3 regions of the Streptomyces sp. NPDC048523 genome follow, and region 2 is predicted to be linked to each of the others. Evidence: riboswitches for the same ligand, from Rfam matches in the RefSeq annotation. Region 2 holds a riboswitch; each other region holds the start of a gene.
The links. Region 2 has a riboswitch for cyclic di-AMP ahead of ACGFWE_RS25610 (M23 family metallopeptidase). Riboswitches for the same ligand answer to the same signal wherever they lie in the genome.
Positions count from the first base shown of each region.

Region 1 (7,016 bases), on a different contig from region 2:
GAGCCGCTGCGAGCAGTACGAGCAGTCCTCGGGGCACAGCCCGGACTTCAGGTTGACGAGATAGTTGAGTTTCACCCGGCGCCCGAACCAGTGCCGGCGCACCTTTCCGGCCGCGGCCACCACGTCGAGCAGGTCGTCGTCGGAGGTGGCCAGCACGGCCAGCGCCTCCTCGCGGGTCGGCAGCTCGCGCCGAAGCCCCTTGTCCACCAGCGTGTTCAGCAGGTCCATGAGAGCCGATCCTGTCCTACGAACCCGCTCCGGGCCAAGGTAGGGATCGCACAACACACCCGCTGTGACGTGTGGGTATTGCCACACCGTAGGTAGCGTTTCCTGCCGCTAGGGTCTGTCCGTTGTCTACAAAAGCCCCGGAGGACCCATGGCGTTCGGCTGGATCGACGAGCAGGCGGCGGCGCGCCGGCGGGCCGGACTCGTACGGACCCTGCGGCCGCGTCCGGCCGACTCGCCGTTGCTGGATCTCGCGAGCAACGACTACCTGGGCCTGGCCCGCCATCCCGAGGTCGTGGAAGGGGCCGGGGCGGCCGCGCGGACCTGGGGCGGTGGCGCCACCGGATCCCGGCTCGTCACCGGAACCACCGAGCTGCACACCGAACTCGAGCGCGAACTGGCCGAATTCTGCGGCTTCGAGGCCGCGCTCGTCTTCTCCTCCGGATACGCCGCGAACCTGGCCGCCGTCACCGCGCTCGCGCCGCACGGCTCGCTGATCGTCTCCGACGCGGGCAACCACGCCTCGCTCATCGACGGCTGCCGGCTGGCCCGCGGCACGGCCCAGGTCGTCGCGCACGCCGACCCGGACGCGGTGCGCAAGGCGCTCGGCACGCACGACGGCCCGGCCATCGCCGTGTCCGACACGGTCTTCTCGGTGGACGGCGACGCGGCGCCCCTGGCCGGCCTCGCCGAGGCATGCCGGGAGCACGGCGCGGGCCTGGTCGTCGACGACGCCCACGGCCTGGGTGTGCTCGGTACCGGCGGCCGCGGCGCCCCGCAGGCGGCGGGACTCGCGGGCGCCGACGACGTGGTCGTCACGGTCACGCTGTCCAAGTCGCTCGGCAGCCAGGGTGGTGCCGTCCTCGGCCCCGCACGGGTCGTCGCACACCTGGTCAACGCGGCACGGACGTTCATCTTCGACACCGGTCTGGCACCCGCGTCGGCGGGAGCCGCCCTCGCTGCCCTGCGGCTGCTCGGCCGTGAGCCCGAGCGGGCCGCACGCGCGCGCGAGGTGGCGACCGGACTGCACGCACGCCTGACCGCCGCGGGTCTGGAAGCGGTACCTCCGGACGCCGCGGTGGTCTCGGTGCGCGCGCCCTCCCCGGAGGAGGCCGTTCAGTGGGCGGCCGACTGCCGTGCCGCCGGGCTCTTCGTGGGCTGCTTCCGGCCCCCGTCCGTGCCCGACGGCATCTCACGGCTCAGGCTGACCGCCCGCGCGGACCTCTCCGAGGAGCAGATCGAACGCGCTGTGCGGGTGATCGGTGAAACACGACCATGAGTCGGCGTGACACGGCCGTGCTCCCGGTGGACCGACGGTCAGAACGCGGCTGTGAAGCCCGCCCAGCTCTCGGGGGAGAAGAGCAGCGCGGGTCCCTCCGGATTCTTGGAGTCGCGTACGGCGAGCAGCCCGGCACAGGGCCCGGCCGACGGCCTCGCCGTCTCGACGCAGTTGTTCGCCCCGGTGCTGTAGCTGCTGCGCAGCCAGCGCACTTCGGGCAGTTCCGTAGCGGTGGTTACGTTCCGAGGCAGTGCGGACATGGTGCCTCCTTACGCGCCGTCACCCATCCCGGCGAGGTAATCCAACGACTCCTCGGGCGAAAGGGCGTGGGCCTGAAGGGTGTTGAAGGCCTCGGTGTAGGCCTGGAGGTCTTCTTTCCGTTCGAGGTAGAGGCTACTCGTCAAGTGGTCGAGAACAACCACGTCCAGATCAGAAGTGCGCGAAAATGAGAAGATTACGAAAGGCCCGGTGATACCCACATGCGCCCCGGCAGTGAACGGCAGTACCTGCAGCCGCACTTGGGGCAGCCGCGCCGCCTCCAGAAGTCTCCTCAGCTGCCGGGCCATCACCTCGGGGCCGCCCACCTCCCGCCGCAGCACCGCCTCGTCCAGGACGGCGCTCAACTCCAGAGGCGGCTGGGCGCGAAGGATGTCCTGCCGGGCCAGCCGTACCTTGACCAGTGCGTCGAGACGTTCGTCGTCGAGGCCGTCGACCGCGGCCCGGGTCACCGCGCGGGCGTACTCGGGCGTCTGCAGCAGCCCGGGCACGACCGAGGTCTCCAGCGTGCGCATCGCGCTCGCCTGGGCCTCCAGACTGATGAAGTCCCGGTACGTCGGCGGCAGGACACCCCGGTACGCGTGCCACCAGTGGTGCCGGCCGCCGCTCTCCTCGGAGCCCGCCAATACCATCAGCAGCTCCCGCAGATTCGCGTCCCCGACGCGGTAGGCGTCGAGAAGTAACCGCACATCGGCCGGTTTCACCCCGCTGGCACCGGTCTCGATGCGGCTCACCTTCGACTGGTGCCAGCCCACGAGCCGGGCGGCCTCACCGCTGGTGAGCCCCGCACTCGCGCGCAGCGCACGCAGTTCGGCGCCCAGTTTCCGCCGGCGCACCGCGGGGCCGTGCTGCATGGCGCTACTCCTTACTCCCTACGAGCCGCCCGAATACGGTCTCGCGTCGCAGAGTTCACCGCTTCGAGCGACAGATATATGCACATCTTGGTGGATCGGCACCCGTCGCAGCCGCGGTGATGGCACTCTGACGATGAACCACCAGTCCGGGACCGTACTCGAACCATCCGCACCGTGTCGGACTCCGGTCCCGTGGGAAAGGGACGACGTCGCCATGGCAGACCACCTGGAAGCATCCGTCACTCTGCCGAGCGAACCCGCCTCGGTCTCCGCGGCCCGCACCTATGTCCTGAGCACACTGGCGGAGTGGGGGCTGCCGTCCACCACGGACACCGCCGAGACCGTCCGGCTCATCGTCTCCGAACTCACCACCAACGCCGTACAGCACACCTTCGGGCAGTCACCCACCTTCACGGTGGACATCGAGCTGGACCGTGACGAACAACTGCGCATCGGGGTCACCGACAGCCACCCCCGTTTCCCCAAGCGGCTGCCGGCCGCGGTCCAGCAGGACAACGGGCGGGGGATGGTGATCATCCGCTGGCTCGCCGCCGAGTACGGCGGCAAGCTGAGGGTCAGGCCCACCCGGGAAGGCGGCAAGACCGTCTCCGTCGAACTCCCGTGGACGGTTCCGGTGCAGCCGGTCACGGCGGCGGGGCAGCAGGAGCCGTAGGAGAGCTCATACCGGCCGCGCGCGGCCGAACGCTCCCCGCAGCAGCGCCCGGAAGGCGTCCGCCGCGGGTGCCGCCTCGCCGGTCCGGTGGACGACCGAGATCGTACGGCGCAACGCGCCGGCCTCCAGCAGCCGCGTGCCCACCGGAGTGGCCGCCGTCCGAGCCACCATCTCCGGCACCACCCCGACCCCCAGCCCCGCGCTGGCCAGCGCGCACACCAGGGCGTATCCCGGGGTCGCCACCAGCACCGACGGTGTGGTCCCGATCCGGGCCAGCACCGCCTCCACCTCCCGCCGGGCCGGATGATCCGGCGCCATGCTGATCAGCGGCTCACCGGCGAGCTCCGCCAGCGGCAGCCGCGTCGAGCCGCCCGCCAGGGCATGCCCGGGGGCAGTCACGAGGACCAGCTCCTCGGTCAGCAGCGGTTCCGCGCTCAGGGTGGCCGGGAGGGCGGGGGGCTCGCCCGGCTCATAGGCGTGCGTCAGCGCCAGGTCGATCTCACCGGCCGCCACCGCGGTGATCCCGGCCGTGGGTTCGTGGAAGGCGACCGACAGCTCCACGTCCGGGTACGCCCGGCGGAACGTGCTCAGCACTGGCGGCAGCAGCTGAATGCCCGCCGTCTGGAAGGTGCCCAGCCTGAGCGTGCCGCCCGACAGGCCGGTCAGCCGGGCGAGTTCGTGCCGGGCCCGGTCCAGCTCGTCCAGCACCCGCCTGGCCCGCGCCACCAGCAACTCGCCCGCACCGGTGAGCCGCGTGCCGCGGTGATGCCGTACGAGAAGAGCGGTACCCGCCTCCCGCTCCAGCTTGGCCAGCTGCTGGGAGAGGGCGGGCGGGGTGTAGCCGAGGCGCTCGGCGGCCCGGGTGATCGAGCCCGCCTCCGCGACGGCGACCAGGGCGGCGAGGCGGACCGGGTCGTACATGGCGAGGCCTGCCTAAAGGAGTGCTTAAGGGAAACCCAGGTTATTCGACATACCTGCTGAAGGCTCCGGCGCGGCAGGCTGGTCCGCATGAACGGACAGATCGTCGCCTTCACCGGGATCGCCGCCGGCATGGTCGCCATGCCGGGCGCCGACTTCACCGTCGTCGTACGCAACGCCCTGGTCTCCCGCCGGGCCGGGGTCGTCTGTGCGCTCGGCGTCGTGGCCGGGCTACTGGTCCACACGGCGCTCGCGGTGGCCGGGGTCGCCGCGGTGCTCACGGCCGTGCCCGCGCTGTTCCGGGCGCTTCAACTGCTGGGCGGGGGTTATGTGCTGTACCTGGGTGTACGGACCCTGCTGGAGCTGCGGCGGACCGGCACGCAGACCGTCGTCGAGGCCGACGTGGCGGTACGTCCCCTGCGGCAGGGCTTCGTCACCAACGCGCTCAACCCCAAGGTCCCCATCACCTTCCTCAGCCTGTTGCCGCAGTTCGTGCCCCAGGGGAGCTCCACGCTGCCCAGGACGCTGCTGCTCGCGCTGATCGTGGTCGCTCTCGCGCTGGTGTGGTTCCCGGCGGTAGCCGTGCTCGTGGACCGGCTGGGGCGGTGGCTGCGCCGGCCGCGGGCGGCCCGGGCCGTCGGCGGGGTCACCGGAGGCGCGTTGACGGTTCTCGGCGTGATGCTCCTGGCCGAGCCGCTGCTCGCGGTCTGACCACCTCGCTTTGCGCCGACGGAGGCATCGGGGCGGCTGTGCCGTCCTGCGCTTCGGAAGCCCGAGGGGGCGGCGGGAGGTCAGGTCGCCGCCGCCCCCTCGGGGTCACTTGACCCGGCCGTACCAGACGCTCTTCGTCCAGATCTTCTGCAGTCGCACCACGTCCCCGGTCTTCGGGGCGTGCCAGATCTTTCCCTTCCCGGCGTAAATGCCGACGTGGTACACGTTCGAACCCGAGTGGAAGAACACCAGGTCGCCGGCCTTGCGGCTGCCCACGCCGATGTGGCGGGTCTTGTTGTACTGCTGGGCCGCCGTGCGCGGGAGCTTCTTGCCCGCCTTCTTGAACGAGTACAGCGTGAGCCCTGAGCAGTCGAAGCGGCGGGGCCCTGTGGCGCCGTACTTGTACGGCGAGCCCTTCTTGGAGGCCGCTACCTTGAGTGCCTTCGTCGCAGGTGTCGCGGCCGCGGCGTCGGGCGCGAGGCCCGGGACCACGACGGAGCCGCCCACGGCGGCGATGGCGAAGGCCGAGGCCGTACCGGCCCGGACCATCAGCGACGGGACACGATTGAGCGCAGTCATGCGCAACCCTTCGTCAGCCGCCTGTGAAGGATGACCTGTCGGATTCGGGCTGGCGAAGTTGCCCGGCCGCTGACGCGGCTTCACCCCAAGGGACACTCGGCGCGGTCATGGCGTGACCGTTCCGGCGACCCGTCGTGCTTGGGTCCTCCACTCCTGCCGATCCACTTCTGTCGACCGGTCATCCGGGCGGCGGCAGGACTCGGCGTCCGCCCGGATCGCCCCGCCACTGCGGCGGGGGCTTGTCGTCAGACAGGGATCTTGGCGCACGGAAGTGCGAAAAGCCCAACGGAACCGTTGATTTGTGGTGTTACTCACCACTCACCCGTTTGGGTGGACACCCCTTCGAAGGAAGGGGTGTCGAGGGGTTCACAGACCCCCGGACCAGCACGGAAGGGTCTCATTCCGGTCCCGAAACAGGCGCGTTGTGCAACTCCGACGCTCGCAAAAAAGGAGCCGCGCCTCCTCCAATAGGGGGTACGTCGTTTGGTCCGTTTCGACTCAGCTCCGGACGCCTCGTCAACTGTCGGGCCCCGGAGGCACGGTGACCCGGGCCGTACGCCGCTCGCCGTCCAGGACCCGCAGCGCCCGCGCCAGCGTCGCGGCGTGCAGTTCGCGCTCACCCCTGCTGTGCATCAGCACGAGCGCGTCGCGCAGCTCGGTCGCCCTGCTCACCAGCGCCTGCGCCGCGCGCAGTCCGCCGTAGGTGTCCTCGCGCCGGGCCGGGTTGATCCGGCCCAGCAGGTCGACCACGTCGAGATAACGGTCGATCAGTTCACCCTCGGCGCGCGTGAGCGCGGGCAGCGGTGGAAGGTCAGGCACCATCGACGGCTCACCTCGCGCCCGGCGCGGTACGGGAGGGCCTGCGGCTCGGGACGATCGCGTCCGCCAGGCCGTAGTCCACGGCGCCCCGCGCGTCCAGGACCTTGTCGCGCTCGATGTCCGCGCTCACCTGCTCGGGGCTGCGGCCGGTGTGCCGGACCAGCATCTCCTCCAGGCGGGCCCGCACCCGGACCAACTCGTCGGCCTGAATGGCCAGATCGCCGGCCTGCCCCTGCACCGGCTCGCTCAGCGCGGGCTGGTGGATCACCACCCGGGCGCCCGGCAGGACGGACCGCTTGCCCGGCGTGCCCGCCGCCAGCAGCACCGCCGCGGAGGAGCCGGCCTGGCCGAGGCATGTCGTCTCCACGTCACAACTGACGTACTGCATCGTGTCGTAGATCGCCGACATCGCGCCGAACGAGCCGCCGGGGGAGTTGATGTACAGCGAGATGTCCCGGTCGGGGGCCTGGTACTCGAGGTACATGAACTGCGCCATCAGGTCGTTCGCCGAGGTGTCGTCGATCGGCGTCCCGAGGAAGACGATCCGCTCCTCCAGCAGCTTCGAGTACGGATCCGTCGTCGTGTGCCCGTAGCTCGTGCGCTCATGGAACTCGGGCAGGACGTGACGTGCGGTGGGTCGGGTCATCGCGTACCCCTCCTCGCGGCAGGCTGTCTGTAAAAA
Region 1 is NZ_JBICWQ010000004.1:53,366-60,381, forward strand. Features, by position in the region: gene bioB (biotin synthase BioB) at 1-228, opposite strand, end outside; gene ACGFWE_RS21190 (8-amino-7-oxononanoate synthase) at 377-1,504, shown strand; gene ACGFWE_RS21195 (DUF397 domain-containing protein) at 1,543-1,764, opposite strand; gene ACGFWE_RS21200 (helix-turn-helix transcriptional regulator) at 1,774-2,634, opposite strand; gene ACGFWE_RS21205 (ATP-binding protein) at 2,849-3,307, shown strand; gene ACGFWE_RS21210 (LysR family transcriptional regulator) at 3,314-4,228, opposite strand; gene ACGFWE_RS21215 (LysE family translocator) at 4,316-4,936, shown strand; gene ACGFWE_RS21220 (C40 family peptidase) at 5,042-5,515, opposite strand; cyclic di-AMP (ydaO/yuaA leader) riboswitch at 5,519-5,730, opposite strand; gene ACGFWE_RS21225 (hypothetical protein) at 6,032-6,337, opposite strand; gene ACGFWE_RS21230 (ATP-dependent Clp protease proteolytic subunit) at 6,345-6,980, opposite strand.
Region 1: linked by a shared signal. The riboswitch ahead of ACGFWE_RS21220 (C40 family peptidase) and the one ahead of ACGFWE_RS25610 (M23 family metallopeptidase) in region 2 are both predicted to bind cyclic di-AMP.

Region 2 (7,016 bases):
CGGTGTCCAGGTGCTGGCCGGCGCCCGCGGCGCGCGCACTGTCGACCGTCGTACCGGGGCGGTACTTACCGGTGAGGAACCCGGAGGCGAGGGCGTAGTACGGGACGGCGGCGAGGCCCTCCCGGGCCGCGAGCGCCTCCAGTTCACCCTCGTACGTGTCGCGCGAGACCAGGTTGTAGTGGGGCTGGAGGGCGACATAGCGCGCGAGGCCCTCGCGGTCGGAGAAGGCGAGGGACTCCGCGAGGCGCGCGGCGGAGATGTTGGAGGCGCCGATCGCCCGCACCTTGCCCGCCTTCACCAGTTCGTCCAGCGCGCCGATGATCTCCTCGACCGGCACCTCGGTCTTGTCGAAGTGGGTGTAGTACAGGTCGATGTGGTCGGTGCCCAGGCGCTTCAGGGAGGCGTCGGCGGCGGCCTTGATGTTCGCCCCGGACAGGCCCTGGAAGTCGGGGTGCTGGCTGACCTTCGTGGCGATGACGACGTCGTCACGGTTGCCGCGAGCCGCCAGCCACTTGCCGATGACGGTCTCGGACTCGCCGCCGGAGTTTCCCTCGACCCACGCCGAGTACACGTCGGCCGTGTCGACGAAGTTGCCGCCGGCCGCGGTGTACGCGTCGAGGACGTCGAAGGAGGTGGCCTCGTCGGCGGTCCAGCCGAAGACGTTGCCGCCGAGGGTGAGCGGGAAGACCTCGAGGTCGGAGGAGCCGAGCTTGCGAAGAGAAGTCATGCCAACGTCAACGCCCGTGCCGGACGCCGGTCTTCCGCTGCGGCCGCAAAGTCCTCGTAAACAAGCGGAATCAGCTCCTCCGGCGCACCGGCACAAACCTCAGGGGCGCTTCAGTTGGCGCCTCAGGGAGTGAGCCCCTTGCCGCGCAGCCACGCCATCGGGTCGATCCCGTCGGCCGAGCCGTTCGGGTGGACCTCCAGGTGCAGGTGCGCGCCGGTCACGTTGCCCGTGGCGCCCACGCGGCCGATGACGTCACCGGTGCCGACCTTCTGGCCGACGCTGACGCTGATCGAGGACTGGTGGCAGAACCACAGCTCGGTGCCGTCGTCGAGGGTGAGGATCGTGCGGTAGCCGTAGGAACCGGCCCAGCCGGCCTCGGTGATGGTGCCGCTGTGGATCGCCTTGATGAGCGTGCCCGTGGGGGCGGCGAAGTCGAGGCCCGTGTGGTAGCCGGAGGACCACAGCGAACCGGCCTGACCGAAGGTCGAGGTGATGGTGTACGACGAGGTCGGCAGCGTGTACTGCTTGGCGAGCTCGGCCAGGCGCGCGGCCTCGGCCTTCTTCGCGGCCGCCTCCTCCGCCTTCTTCTTCGCGGCGGCGGCCTTCTCCTGGGCCTCCTTCTCCGCCTTGGCGGCGGCCGCGTCGGCCTCCTTCTCGGCGGTGTCCGCGATGGCCTGGGCGGCCTTGGTGTCGAGCTGGTCCTGCTGCAGCTCGGCCTGGGCCAGGATCCGCGAGCGCAGCGCCTCACCGGCGTCCGAGGTGCCCTTGGCGGTGTCGGCGGTGGTGGCACCGACGCTGCTGAAGGCGCTCGTGTCGTCCGCGGTGGGGGCGGAGTCGTCCGAGATGAGCGAGCCCACGTTGGGCAGGTCGGGCATGGAGATGGAGACCGGCGGCTTGCCGGTGTTGGCGCTGGCCATCCCGCCGGCGCTGACGGCGGCTATGACACCGACGCCCAGAACGGTGGAGCTACGGGCGAACCCTCCGCCACGCTGCTTGGCGACGCGATGCCGGCCTCGTACGGGAGCGAGGGAGTCCGCGGTGGGGTTCCACTCGCCGAGCGGGGCCTCGTCGTCGGCGCGGTAACCGCCGTATACGAGGGTGTCGCTCGGGACGTACGGCGCCTCGGGGGCAGGCGGGTTGGACGCCACGTGGGCGCGCTCCTTTCCTTCCTTCTCGCCTACCGGGTTAGCTGACGGGTTCGGAGCAGGAAGGTCTCCTACGCGCGTATACCGACCGTGCTGCCACGGTGGCGTACGAGCGATTCACCCCAAGTTGGTGGTTCCCCGGTTCCCTTGCGGAATTCGGCGCGTGAGCACGGAGCCGTCTCTTGTGACGGCTGGGACGACCGCGCTGCGTTATCGAACGTTAATAGACGCGGGGGCCCGATTCCAAGCCGTTCCGCTTGATCATTAACGAAATCACGCTGGACTTACGGCCCATGAACGCCTAAAAACGGGCGAGTTGACCTTCACTCAAGCCACACAAGGACATTGACGGTATGTCAGCTGTAACGCGGAGGGCGGTCGCGCGCTCACCCCGCGTCACATCACGTCACGAAGGGGAAAACACTCAGGGCCGGAGTCCAGTGAACTGGACTCCGGCCCTGAGCCGTGAGTAGCGGGGACAGGATTTGAACCTGCGACCTCTGGGTTATGAGCCCAGCGAGCTACCGAGCTGCTCCACCCCGCGTCGTTGTGTAACCAGCATACGTCATCCGGAGAGTGCTCCGCGCCAGGGTTGTTTCGGGACCCCTCCCGCTGGAGCGGCGTACCGTGGCGGCCCTCACCAGAACCAGGAGGGAACCATGGCGGCAGCCGACGAGCGACCGGCGGAGATCGGCGAGCGGGACATCCCGCTCTCCGGCGGGCGAACGCTGCGGGTGACGGAGTTCGGCAACGGCGGCATCCGGCTGGCGGTGCGGGCCGGCTCGCCCTATGTGGTGACGAGCCTGGAGCAGTTCCACGACGGGACCGTGCTGAAGCTCTCTCCCGGCCGTGAAGGGTCCAACGCCCACAGGAACTGGGTGCGGGACCACGGCGGCGGCGAGGACGGCGGCGGCGGGGAGTGATCCTCGTCCGGGCCCCGATGGTGTAGCGGGCTACACCGTGCGCCCGGGGCCGTTCGTCTAGCGTGAGCGGCATGGGGAAGTCGGTGCGGCGTGCGGCGATGGCGAGCGTGCATCTCGTCGTGGCCGCGGCGATGTGCTTCGGCATGTACCTCTTCATCACCGTGCTGCTGATCGCCGCCATCGGTACGGTCGCCGTGGTCGGCTGCTGGCTGCTGCCCGAGGCCGTGCTGCTGATACGGCGGATCGCCGGCGCCAAGCGGAACCTGACCGCCCTGTGGACGGGCCGGGAGATCCCCGAGGCGTACACACCGATGACCGGCACCCTGCGCGAACGGCTGCGCATCTCGGTGCGGGACCCCGGCACGCTCAGGGACCTCCGCTGGATGCTCGCCCACTACCTCTACGGCGCCCTCCTCGCGCTCGCCCTCCCGCTGTGGCCCCTCGGCCTGGTCGTCGACGGCGTGTGGGCCGGGGCGCTGCGCCGCGACCCCGTCGTCCTCCCGCTGATCGTGCGGCTCGCGGACACCGAGGCCCGCTGGTCGACCGTGCTGCTCATGCCCTCCCCCGAGGCCAGGCTGGCCCGGCGGGTCGAGGAGCTGCGGGAGACCCGGGCCGATGCGATCGCCGCGCACGAGGCCGAGCTGCGCCGCATCGAGCGGGACCTGCACGACGGCGCCCAGGCCAACCTGGTGGCGCTGTCGATGCGGATCGGACTCGCCAAGCGGGCCTACGAGCGGGACCCCGACGCCGCCCGCAAACTGCTGGACGACGCCCAGGACCAGGCCGAACAGGCGCTGGCGGAGCTGCGGCAGGTGGTGCGCGGCATCCACCCGCCGATCCTCACCGACCGGGGTCTCGTCGGCGCGGTAAGGGCGCTCGCCGCGAGCGGCGGACTCTCCGTGGTCGTGGACGACGGCGGCCTGGACGCGGGCACCCGGGCGCCCGCGGCGGTGGAGGCCGCGGCCTACTTCGTGGTGGCCGAGTCGCTCACCAACGTCGCCAAGTACAGCGGCGCCGACCGGGCCGAGGTCCGGCTGGCCAGGACCCGGCGCGGTCTGACCGTGCGGGTGCGGGACGAGGGCCGGGGCGGCGCCGACGAGTCCGCTGGCTCGGGGCTGCTCGGTATGCGGCGCCGGGTCGCCGCGCTCGACGGGACCTTCGAAGTGACCAGCCCCATCGGGGGCCCGACCGTGATCGATGTGGAGCTGCCGTGCGTGTGGTGATCGCCGAGGACAACGCCCTCCTGAGAGAGGGGCTCGTCCTCCTTCTGACCTCCTCCGGGCACGAGGTCGTGGCCGTCGTCGGCACCGGCCCCGAGATCCTGCCCGCCCTGCTCGAACACCGCCCTGACGTGGCCGTCCTCGATGTGCGGATGCCGCCCGGGTTCCGCGACGAGGGTCTGCGGGCCGCCCTGGAGGCGAGGGAGCGGATCCCGGGACTCCCGGTACTGGTGCTCTCGCAGTACGTCGAGGAGTCGTACGCCGCCGAGTTGCTGGCCGGTGGCACCAGCGGGGTCGGCTACCTCCTCAAGGACCGGGTCGGCCGGGTCGACGAGTTCCTCGACGCGCTGGAGCGGGTGGAGGCCGGCGGTACGGCGCTCGACCCCGAGGTCGTCACCGAGCTCCTGACCCGGCGCCGCGACACCCCGCTCGGCTCCCTCACCCCGCGCGAGCGCGAGGTGCTGAAGCTGATGGCCGAGGGCCACGACAACACGACCATCGCCAAGACCCTCGTGGTCACCGAGCGCGCGGTCAGCAAGCACATCGGCAACGTCTTCCTCAAGCTGGGCCTGCCGCCGAGCGACAGTGGCCACCGGCGGGTCCTGGCCGTGCTGGCCTATCTGGCGCACACGCCCAGGTGACGGTCAGCCGACGCCGAGTTCGGTCAACTCCCCCAGCGGCAGCGTGTGCTGGGTCTGCAGGACCTTCGCACGCAAGTAGCGGACGTTGTGGGCGGTGGTGAAGACACCGGTGGGGACCCGGTCGCGGACGTCGATGCCGAGGTCGCGCAACTGGCCCGCCTTGTCGGGGTTGTTGGAGAGCAGGTCGAGCTCGGCGATCCCCAGTGCCTGGAGCATCTGCGCGGCCGCCGTGTAGTCGCGGGCGTCCTCGGGCAGGCCCAGCGCGGTGTTCGCGGCGTAGGTGTCGAGGCCCTGGTCCTGGAGGGCGTACGCGTCGAGCTTGTTGTAGAGGCCTATGCCGCGGCCCTCCTGGCGGAGGTAGAGCAGGACGCCGCCGCGCTCGGCTATGCGCTCGACCGCCTCGCGCAGTTGCGGGCCGCAGTCGCAGCGGGCGGAGCCGAAGACGTCGCCGGTGAGGCACTCGGAGTGCAGCCGCACCAGCGGGGTGGTGCCGGGGGCGGGGTCGCCGAGGACGACGGCGAGGTGCTCCCGCCCGTCGGCCAGGCCGTGGAAGGTGACGAGTTCGGCGTCCACGCCGTAGCCGTCCCCGAAGCGCAGCGGGACGCGGACGCGGGAGCGCTGGGTGGCGGCGGGCAGGTCGGTCATGCGGGTACTCCGCTCCGTAGGCACACCTGCTTCAGATTTGAAACAGTTCTACTGATCGAGACCCTACCCCATGCTTTAAATTTGAAGCAACGCCTTTATGGCGCTTGTCACTGGCCTTTATGGCGCTTGTCATCCACAGGGCGGCGACGACCGACGGCGCCACGGAACCTCCCCGGAGGCGCCCTCCTCGCCCTGGAGCCCCTCGGTGACGCTCGTGAAGATCTCCTCGAGCTGCCCCACCTGCTCCGGGGTGAGCCGGTCGAAGAGCGCGGTGCGGACCGTGTCCACATGTCCCGGGGCCGCCCGCTCCAGCACCGCCATCCCCTCGTCGGTGAGGACCGCGACACTGCCCCGCTTGTCCCACTGGCAGCTCTCGCGCCGCAGCAGCCCGTCCTTCTCCAGCCGGGCGACGGCATACGTCAGCCGCGGCCGGGTGATCTTCAGAAACTCGGCGAGCTCGGTCATCCGCAACCGCCGCTCCGGGATCTCGGAGAGGTTGGCCAGGATGGAGTAGTACAGGTGGGGCATGCCGGCCTCCTGCTGGAGCTGCCGGTCGATGGTGTCCTCCAGGAGGAGCGAGGCGGCGATGTACGCACGCCAGGCTCGCTGCTCGTCGGGGCTGAGCCAGCGGGTCGTCATGCCCCCAGTGTAGGTTTGCTTCAAACTTGAACCAAGCCCCGCCATCCGTTTTCGAGAGGGACCGCGCCGATGCCCCACCCCTACGTCCTGCTCTCCGCCGCGGTCTCCCTCGACGGCTACCTCGACGACACCGGCCCCGACCGGCTCCTTCTCTCCAGCCCGGCCGACTTCGACCGCGTCGACGAGGTCCGCGCCTCCGTGGACGCGATCCTCATCGGCGCGGGCACGATCCGCGCCGACAACCCCCGCCTGCTGGTGAACTCCGAGACGCGCCGCGCGGCCCGGGTCGCCGCCGGGAAGCCGCCGTATCCCCTGAAGGTCACGGTCAGCGGCTCGGGAGAACTGGACCCGGCCGCGAACTTCTGGCACACGGGCGGCGACAAGCTCGTCTTCACGACGGACAAGGGCGCGGAGCGGGCCCGCTCCCTCGGCCTGGCGGCCGACGTGGTCTCCCTCGGCCCCGAGCTGGACTGGCGCCGCCTGCTGGAGCACCTGCACGAGGAGCGCGGAGTGGAGCGGCTGATGGTGGAGGGCGGCGGCCGGATCCACACCCAGCTCCTCCAGCAGGGCCTGGCGGACGAGGTGCAGCTGGTCCTCGCCCCCCTCTTCGTCGGCACCCCGGACGCCCCCCGCCTCTTCGGCCCGGGCGGCTACCAGTCCGGCCGGCTGCGGCTGCTGGAGAGCCGCCGTATCGAGGACGTGGTCCTGATGCGCTACGAGCCCACCGCCCCCGGCACCGGCCCGCTCCCCACCGCCGCGGACCACCAATGGCTCGCGCGGGCCTGCGAGTCGGCGGCGCAGTGCCCGCCTTCGGAGACCGCGTTCAGCGTGGGCGCGGTCGTGGTGGCGGCCGACGGGACGGAACTCGCCCGCGGCCACTCCAGGGAGGCCGGCGCCCCGGTCGTCCACGCGGAGGAGGCGGCGCTGGCGAAGATCGCCCCGGACGACCCCCGCCTGGCCACGGCCACCGTCTACACCAGCCTGGAACCCTGCACCCACCGGGCCTCCCGCCCGGCCCCCTGCGCCCGGCTGATCCTGGACGCGGGGGTACGCCGGGTGGTGACGGCGTGGCGGGA
Region 2 is NZ_JBICWQ010000005.1:20,551-27,566, forward strand. Features, by position in the region: gene ACGFWE_RS25605 (aldo/keto reductase) at 1-727, opposite strand, end outside; gene ACGFWE_RS25610 (M23 family metallopeptidase) at 850-1,875, opposite strand; cyclic di-AMP (ydaO/yuaA leader) riboswitch at 1,887-2,044, opposite strand; tRNA gene ACGFWE_RS25615 (tRNA-Met) at 2,343-2,416, opposite strand; gene ACGFWE_RS25620 (hypothetical protein) at 2,532-2,795, shown strand; gene ACGFWE_RS25625 (histidine kinase) at 2,867-4,018, shown strand; gene ACGFWE_RS25630 (response regulator) at 4,006-4,656, shown strand; gene ribA (GTP cyclohydrolase II) at 4,660-5,301, opposite strand; gene ACGFWE_RS25640 (MarR family winged helix-turn-helix transcriptional regulator) at 5,431-5,940, opposite strand; gene ACGFWE_RS25645 (dihydrofolate reductase family protein) at 6,010-7,016, shown strand, end outside.

Region 3 (7,016 bases), on a different contig from region 2:
GCGGTCACGCTGTCGTCGGATTCGTACGGTGCCATGTGTGCCTTACCTCCGTCGTCGGCGGCGGCTGTCCACTCCCATGCATCCACCCGTAGCCGCCATTCTCACCCGAATCGGTGAGGAGTGGTGTTTTCCGTGATGTCCATCTGACCAAATCGGCCATGAGAATGCGTCAGACCTCGGAGCCAACTCCGTGTACACCTGGGGTATGACACGACATGCCGACGCCCCCTACGACCCGTAGGGGGCGTTCGCTCTGCCGGGCAGCCGGACGGCCGGCGCTAGCCCGCCCGATGCACCACCGCGTCGCACAGCTCCATCAGCGCCGCCTTCGCGTCGCACTCCCGCAGCGGTGCCAGGGCCGCGCGCGCGTCCTGCGCGTAGCGCACGGTGTCCCGGCGGGCCTGCTCCAGCGCGGGGTGCGTGCGCAGGGCCGCCAGCGCCTCCGCGTGCCGGGCATCGTCCGTGAGGTCGGAGTCGAGCAGCTCGCACAGGGCGATGTCCTCGGCAAGGCCGAGCCGGGCGGCCCGCTCCCGCAGCCGCAGCACGGGCATCGTGGGGATGCCCTCGCGCAGGTCGGTGCCCGGCGTCTTGCCGGACTCGCGGGAGTCGGAGGCGATGTCCAGCACGTCGTCGGCGAGCTGGAAGGCGACACCGAGGCGCTCGCCGTACTGGGTCAGGACGTCCACGACGGTCTCGTCGGCGCCCGACATCATGGCCCCGAAGCGGCACGAGACCGCGACCAGGGAGCCCGTCTTGCCGCCGAGCACGTCGAGGTAGTGCTCCACCGGATCGCGGCCGTCCTGCGGCCCGGCCGTCTCCAGGATCTGGCCGGTGACCAGGCGCTCGAACGCCTCCGACTGCACCCGGACCGCCTCGGGCCCGAGGTCGGCCAGGATGTGCGAGGCGCGGGCGAACAGGAAGTCGCCCGTCAGCACGGCCACCGAGTTGCCCCAGCGGGTGTTGGCGCTCTCGACACCCCGCCTGACCTCGGCCTCGTCCATGACGTCGTCGTGGTACAGGGTCGCGAGGTGGGTCAGCTCCACCACCACGGCCGACGGCACCAGGCCCGGCGCATAGGGGTCACCGAACTGGGCGGCGAGCATCACGAGCAACGGCCGAAACCGCTTTCCACCCGCTCGCACCAGGTGCTGGGCGGCCTCCGTGATGAAGGGGACCTCGCTCTTGGTGGCCTCGAGCAGTCCCTCCTCGACAGCCGCCAATCCGGCCTGGACATCGGCTTCCAGAGCCTGGTCCCGCACGCTCAGCCCGAACGGCCCGACGACGGTCACGAGGGGTCTCCTGTCTGCTGGTGTCTACTGGCGGTCACACGGAATGTCGATAGGTCGCTGCCATCACTCAAGTCAGCGTATCCGGTCACCTTTGGATCACCGATAGCGCCCGCCCCGTCCATGCCGGGCGGTATCGGATCACGGCCGGTATGTTTTCGATCATCTGATAAGAACAAATATCTACCGACTTGTACGGAATCGGCCGCCATGGCGGGACGGGCGCGGAGGCAGTGAATCCCACGGGCCGCCGGTTGAGCATGAGTTGAGGTTTCTTGCCCCTTTTGCACCTCTTGCGCTCCAGTGTGACTTGACCCACTCGTGCGGGCGAACCGGCATGAAACCGGAATTCACCGATCCGCCTTTGCCCGTGCGCGAGTTGAGACTTGGCGAACGCAAAGGATCAAGTACCTCAAATGCCCCTTACCAAGGTCAATAGGCACCTCATGTGAATTCGCCACTTGTTCCGGACATGTGCTCTCGCATACGTTCCCGGCCTGTCGGGCGGACGCCGAATCCTGCCACCGCCCGTACACCCACCGAGAACCATGGCAGGAGCGGGGGAACCAGGTTGACCGCCGGACCGGGCGTCTTTGGACATACCGGCACGGCTTGGGGTGAAGTCACGCCTTTCGTAGGCGTGGCCGGGCATCTCCCGCCCGAACCCGACAGCTCACCTCGCAGGCGACGGAGAGGAACTTCACCATGTCCGCTGCCGCTCAGCACCGACGTACCCGCACCAGCCGTCTCGTCCGCAAGCTCGCCGTCGCCGGCACCGGGGCCGCCGTCCTCGCGCTCCCCCTCATCGGCGCCACCACCGCGTCCGCGGCCACCCCGACCGTGCAGACCGCCAGCACGCTCGGGTACTCCAACACCCTCGACGGCTGGATCCGGGCCTCCCTCGCCGTCATGGCGGAGCACGGGATTCCCGGCTCCTACGACGGCATCTACCGCAACGTCATCCGCGAGTCCTCCGGCAACCCCTACGCCATCAACCTCTGGGACTCCAACGCGGCGGCCGGCACGCCCTCCAAGGGCCTGCTCCAGGTGATCGACCCGACCTTCAACGCGTACCACGTGGCCAACACCTCGTGGGACCCGTACGACCCGGTGGCGAACATCACCGCGGCCTGCAACTACGCGGCCCAGCGGTACGGGTCCATCGACAACGTGTTCGGCGCGTACTAGGAACTACGCCGCACGGAACAGTCTTTCGAGGACGACGGCGACGCCGTCGTCCTCGTTCGACAGGGTCACCTCGTCGGCCACGCCCCTGAGTTCGGGGTGGGCGTTGGCCATCGCCACACCACGGGCCGCCCAGTCGAACATGGGGATGTCGTTGGGCATGTCCCCGAAGGCGATCGTCACCTCCGGGCCCAGACCCAGGTGCCGGGCGGCCAGCGCGAGGCCGGTCGCCTTGGTGACGCCGCATGGCTGGAGTTCGACGGTCCCGGGCCCCGACATGGTGACCGTCGCCAGCGAGCTCACCACCGCACGCGCCGTGACCGCCAACTCGTCGTCGGACAGGTAGGGATGGCGCAGCAGCACCTTGCTGATCGGCTCGCACCACAGGTCGTCGCGCCGGCCCACCCGTACGGCGGGCAGGGTCGGGTGGGGCATCAGATAGCCCGGTTCGATGAGCGTGAGCCCCTCGATACCGTCCTGGTCCACGGCCGCGTACACCTGCCCGACCTCGGCCTCGATCTTGCCGAGCGCGGTCTCGGCCAGCTCCCGGTCCAGGGTCACCGACCAGAGCAGACGGTCCGCGCCGGCGTCGTACACCTGCGCGCCCTGTCCGCACACCGCGAGCCCCGTGCTGCCGAGTTCGTCGAGCAGGGACCGCACTCTGGGCGCCGGCCGTCCCGTCACGACGAGATGCCGGGCCCCACTCTCCGCCACCCTCGCGAGCGCGGCCAGCGACCGGTCCGAGACGGTGTCGTCGGCGCGGAGCAGCGTGCCGTCCAGGTCGGTGGCGATGAGTGAATATGCGGTGGAGGCGGCCATGATCAGAGAATACGGATGGTTGGCCCCCGCGACTCGACGCGAACCGGACGGCTCCTGCTTTCACATCCGTTGACGGCAGTTCCGGTTCCGGGGGGCCGCAGAGCGGGCCGGTGCCGGTCCGTCCCGTTCGGCTACGCGGAGTCCCGGACCACCAGTTCCGTAGGGAGGATCACTCCGGCCGTGTCCTCGCCCGCGATCTGGGCCAGCAGCATGCGGACCATCTCGGCGCTGATGCGGTCGAAGGGCTGGCGCATGGTGGTGAGGGCGGGGGTGATGGCGGTGGCCGCCGGGGAGTCGTCGAAGCCGCCGACAGCGATGTCGTCCGGGACCGAACGCCCGGCCTGCTGAAGGACACCCACGACCCCGAGGGCCATGAGGTCCGAGGCGACGAACACCGCGTCCAGGTCCGGGGCCTGGGCCAGCAGGCGGCGGGCCGCCCGTTCGCCGCCGCTGCGCCGGAAGTCGCCCTCGACGACGAGCGCCGGGTCGTAGGGCAGGCCCGCCTCGGCGAGCACGTCCCGGTAGCCGCCGAGGCGGTCGGGGCCGCCGGGCATGTCCAGCGGCCCGGTGACCATGCCGATGCGGCGGCGGCCGCCCGCGAGGAGATGGCGGACCATGTCCTGCGCGCCCTCCCGGTCGGCGGCGGCCACGTAACTCACCTTGGTCCCCCGCCCTATCGGCTTGCCGCAGACCACCAACGGGATCCCCGCGTGGTGCAGTTCGGCCGCGACCGGGTCACCGCTGTGGTTGGAGAGCAGCAGCACCCCGTCGACGTGACCCGAGGTGATGTACCGGGTCAGCCGGCGCCGGTCGTCGTCGCTCTCGGCCAGCATCAGCAGCAGCGGGATGTCGTGCTGGGCCAGCCGCTCGGTGCAACCGCGCAGCAGGATGTTGAAGTTGGGGTCCTCGAAGAACTTCTCCTGCGGCTCGGTCAGCAGGAACGCCACCGAGTCCGACCGGCCCGTACTGAGGCTGCGGGCGTGCCGGTTGACCACGTAGCCGGTCTTCCTGATGGCGGCCTCGACCGCCCGCCGGGCGGCGGGCGAGACGTAGTGGCCGCCGTTCAGGAAGCGGGAGACGGTGCCCCGCGAGACGCCCGCCTCCCGGGCCACGTCGTGGATGGTCGGTGGCTTGCGGCGTCCGTTCGCGCTGGTGGTCATGTTCCTCGTTCGTGAAAGTGGTCCGAAGCCTCAGGCCTTGACCGCGCCGCTCATCAGGTCCAGCGACCAGAACCGCTGGATCACCAGGAAGAGCCCGATCAGCGGCAGGATCGCCAGCAGACATCCGGTGATGACCAGGGTGTAGAGCGCGGGCTGCGAGGCGCCCTGGGCGAGCAGCGTGTACAGGCCGAGGGTGATCGGGAACTTCTCGTCGTCGGCCAACATGACGAAGGGCAGCAGGAAGTTGTTCCAGATGCCGACGAACTGGAAGAGGAACACCGTGATCAGCCCGGGCATCATCATCGGTACGGCGATCCGCGAGAAGATCCTCCACTCGCTGGCGCCGTCCATGCGGGCGGCCTCCATGAGCTCGGCGGGCACGGACGCGGCGGCGTAGATGCGGACCAGGTAGACGCCGTACGGCGACAGGATCGACGGCAGCAGCATCGACCAGTACGAGTCGGCCATGCCGAGCTTCGACATCAGCAGGTACTGCGGTACGGCCAGCACGATGGACGGCACCAGGACGCCGGCCAGGATCATCTTGAAGACGGCCTCACGGCCGCGGAAGCTGTAGCGGCCGAGCGCGTAGCCGCCGGCGGCGGAGACCGCGGCGGAGAGCAGGGCGCCGAGACCGGCGTAGAAGGCCGAGTTGGCCATCCAGCGCCAGAAGATGCCGTCGCGGTAGGCGGTGAGGTCGCTCAGGTTCTGGAAGAGGCCGGTGCCGGGGGCGAGGGTGAAGGTGGAGAAGAGCTCCGACCGGTCCTTGGTCGCCGCGACGACCACCCAGGCGATGGGGATCAGGCAGTACAGCGCGCCGAGGATCAGGACGATCGTGGGCACCCAGGCGGTGCGGCCGCCCTTGGGCCTGGCGGTGAGGGTGAGGGGGGTCATGCCCGGTCCTCCCGGGTGTAGCGGTCGGAGATGCGCAGCAGGGTGAAGGAGAGGACGAACGTGGCCAGGGCCAGGACGACCGCGGTGGCGGAGGCACCGTAGATGTCGGACTGGAGGAAGGCCTTGTCGTAGATGGCCATCAGCGGGCTCCACGAGCTGGGCAGGCCGTTGGTGAGCGGCTTGAGGGCCATCGGCTCGGTGAAGACCTGAAGGGTGGCGATCACCGAGAAGAAGAAGGTGAGCACCAGGGAGGGCATCACGATCGGGATCTTGATCTTCAGGGCGATGCTCAGATTGGTCGCGCCGTCGATCCTGGCCGCCTCGTAGATGTCCGCCGGGATCGCCCTGAGGGCGGTGTAGATGACGATCATGTTGAAGCCGGTGCCGCCCCAGACCGCGATGTTGGCGAAGGAGAGGTACAGGTTGCCGCCGTCGAACAGGTCGGGCTGCGGGAGGCCGAACTTGTCCAGCAGGTAGTAGAAGGGGCTGACGTCCGGCAGGTACAGGAAGCCCCACATGAGGGCGGCGATGATGCCCGGCACCGCGTACGGCAGGAAGATCATCAGCCGGGCGAAGGGCGCGCTGCGGGCCTTCGGGGTGTCCAGCATCAGCGCGAACAGCAGCGCGAGGCCCAGCATGGTCGGGATGACGATGAGGCCGTATCCGAAGGCGCGCAGCACGCTGTGGCCGAACTCGGAGTCGTTCAGGACGTCGGTGTAGTTGCCGATGCCGTTCCACACCTGCTCGCGGGCGCCCTTGCCGAGGCCGATGCCCTTGACCCGGACCTTGTGCAGGCTCAGCCAGATCGCGTACCCGATGGGCACCACGGTGAAGGCGGCGAACAGGGTCAGGGTCGGCACCAGGAACCAGTACGGTGCGCTGCGGCCACGGCGGCGGGGGCGGCTGGGGCGGACGGACGGGGCGGTGCCGGTGCCGTCCGCCAAGGGCCCGGCCTCGATGAGGTCGGAGCCCTTGAGCGGAGCGCTGGTCATGCCTCGGTCACCTCGAAGCCCTGCTTCTTCATGTCGCCGAAGGTCTTCGACTGCACCGTGGCGAGGGCGGAGTCGAACTGGGACTCCTTCTTCGCCTTGGTGGCCTTGCCGAAGGCGTCCTGGAAGGTGGTGTAGGCCGTGTTGACGTTGGGGCCCCAGGCCGCGGCGGCGGTGGTCGCGGCGATCTCGCCGGCCGTCGTGTAGAAGTCCGCCTGGTTGGAGAAGAACTCCGGCGTGGTCAGGACGTCCCCGGACTGGCCCTTCGTGGCGGCCGGGTAGATCGCGACCTCCTTGACCAGGGCGGCAAGCGCCTCCGGGTCGGTGTTCAGCCAGGTGGCGAACTTGGCGGCGGCCTCGGCGTGCTTGGAGTCGGTGGAGACGCCGGTGGAGGAACCGCCCCAGCTGCCGGTGACGTTCTCGCCCGACTTCCACTGCGGCAGCGGGGCCATGCGCCACTTGCCCTTGGTGTCGGGCGCGGAGGAGACCAGCACCCCGGGCGCCCAGACGGCCGAGACCCAGGCCAGGTGGGTGCCCTTGTTGAGGGCGTTGTTCCAGGCCGGGGTGTACATCGGCTGGTTGTCGATGACGCCCTCCTGCACGAGCCCGCCCCAGAACTCCGCGACCTGCTTGGTGGCGGCGTCGTCGATGCCGACGGTCCACTTGCCGGCCGAGTCGACGGT
Region 3 is NZ_JBICWQ010000003.1:159,697-166,712, reverse strand. Features, by position in the region: gene ACGFWE_RS16535 (outer membrane lipoprotein carrier protein LolA) at 1-35, opposite strand, end outside; gene ACGFWE_RS16530 (polyprenyl synthetase family protein) at 279-1,289, opposite strand; cyclic di-AMP (ydaO/yuaA leader) riboswitch at 1,814-1,986, shown strand; gene ACGFWE_RS16525 (transglycosylase SLT domain-containing protein) at 1,992-2,474, shown strand; gene ACGFWE_RS16520 (HAD family hydrolase) at 2,478-3,290, opposite strand; gene ACGFWE_RS16515 (LacI family DNA-binding transcriptional regulator) at 3,422-4,450, opposite strand; gene ACGFWE_RS16510 (carbohydrate ABC transporter permease) at 4,481-5,344, opposite strand; gene ACGFWE_RS16505 (sugar ABC transporter permease) at 5,341-6,336, opposite strand; gene ACGFWE_RS16500 (ABC transporter substrate-binding protein) at 6,333-7,016, opposite strand, start outside.
Region 3: linked by a shared signal. The riboswitch ahead of ACGFWE_RS16525 (transglycosylase SLT domain-containing protein) and the one ahead of ACGFWE_RS25610 (M23 family metallopeptidase) in region 2 are both predicted to bind cyclic di-AMP.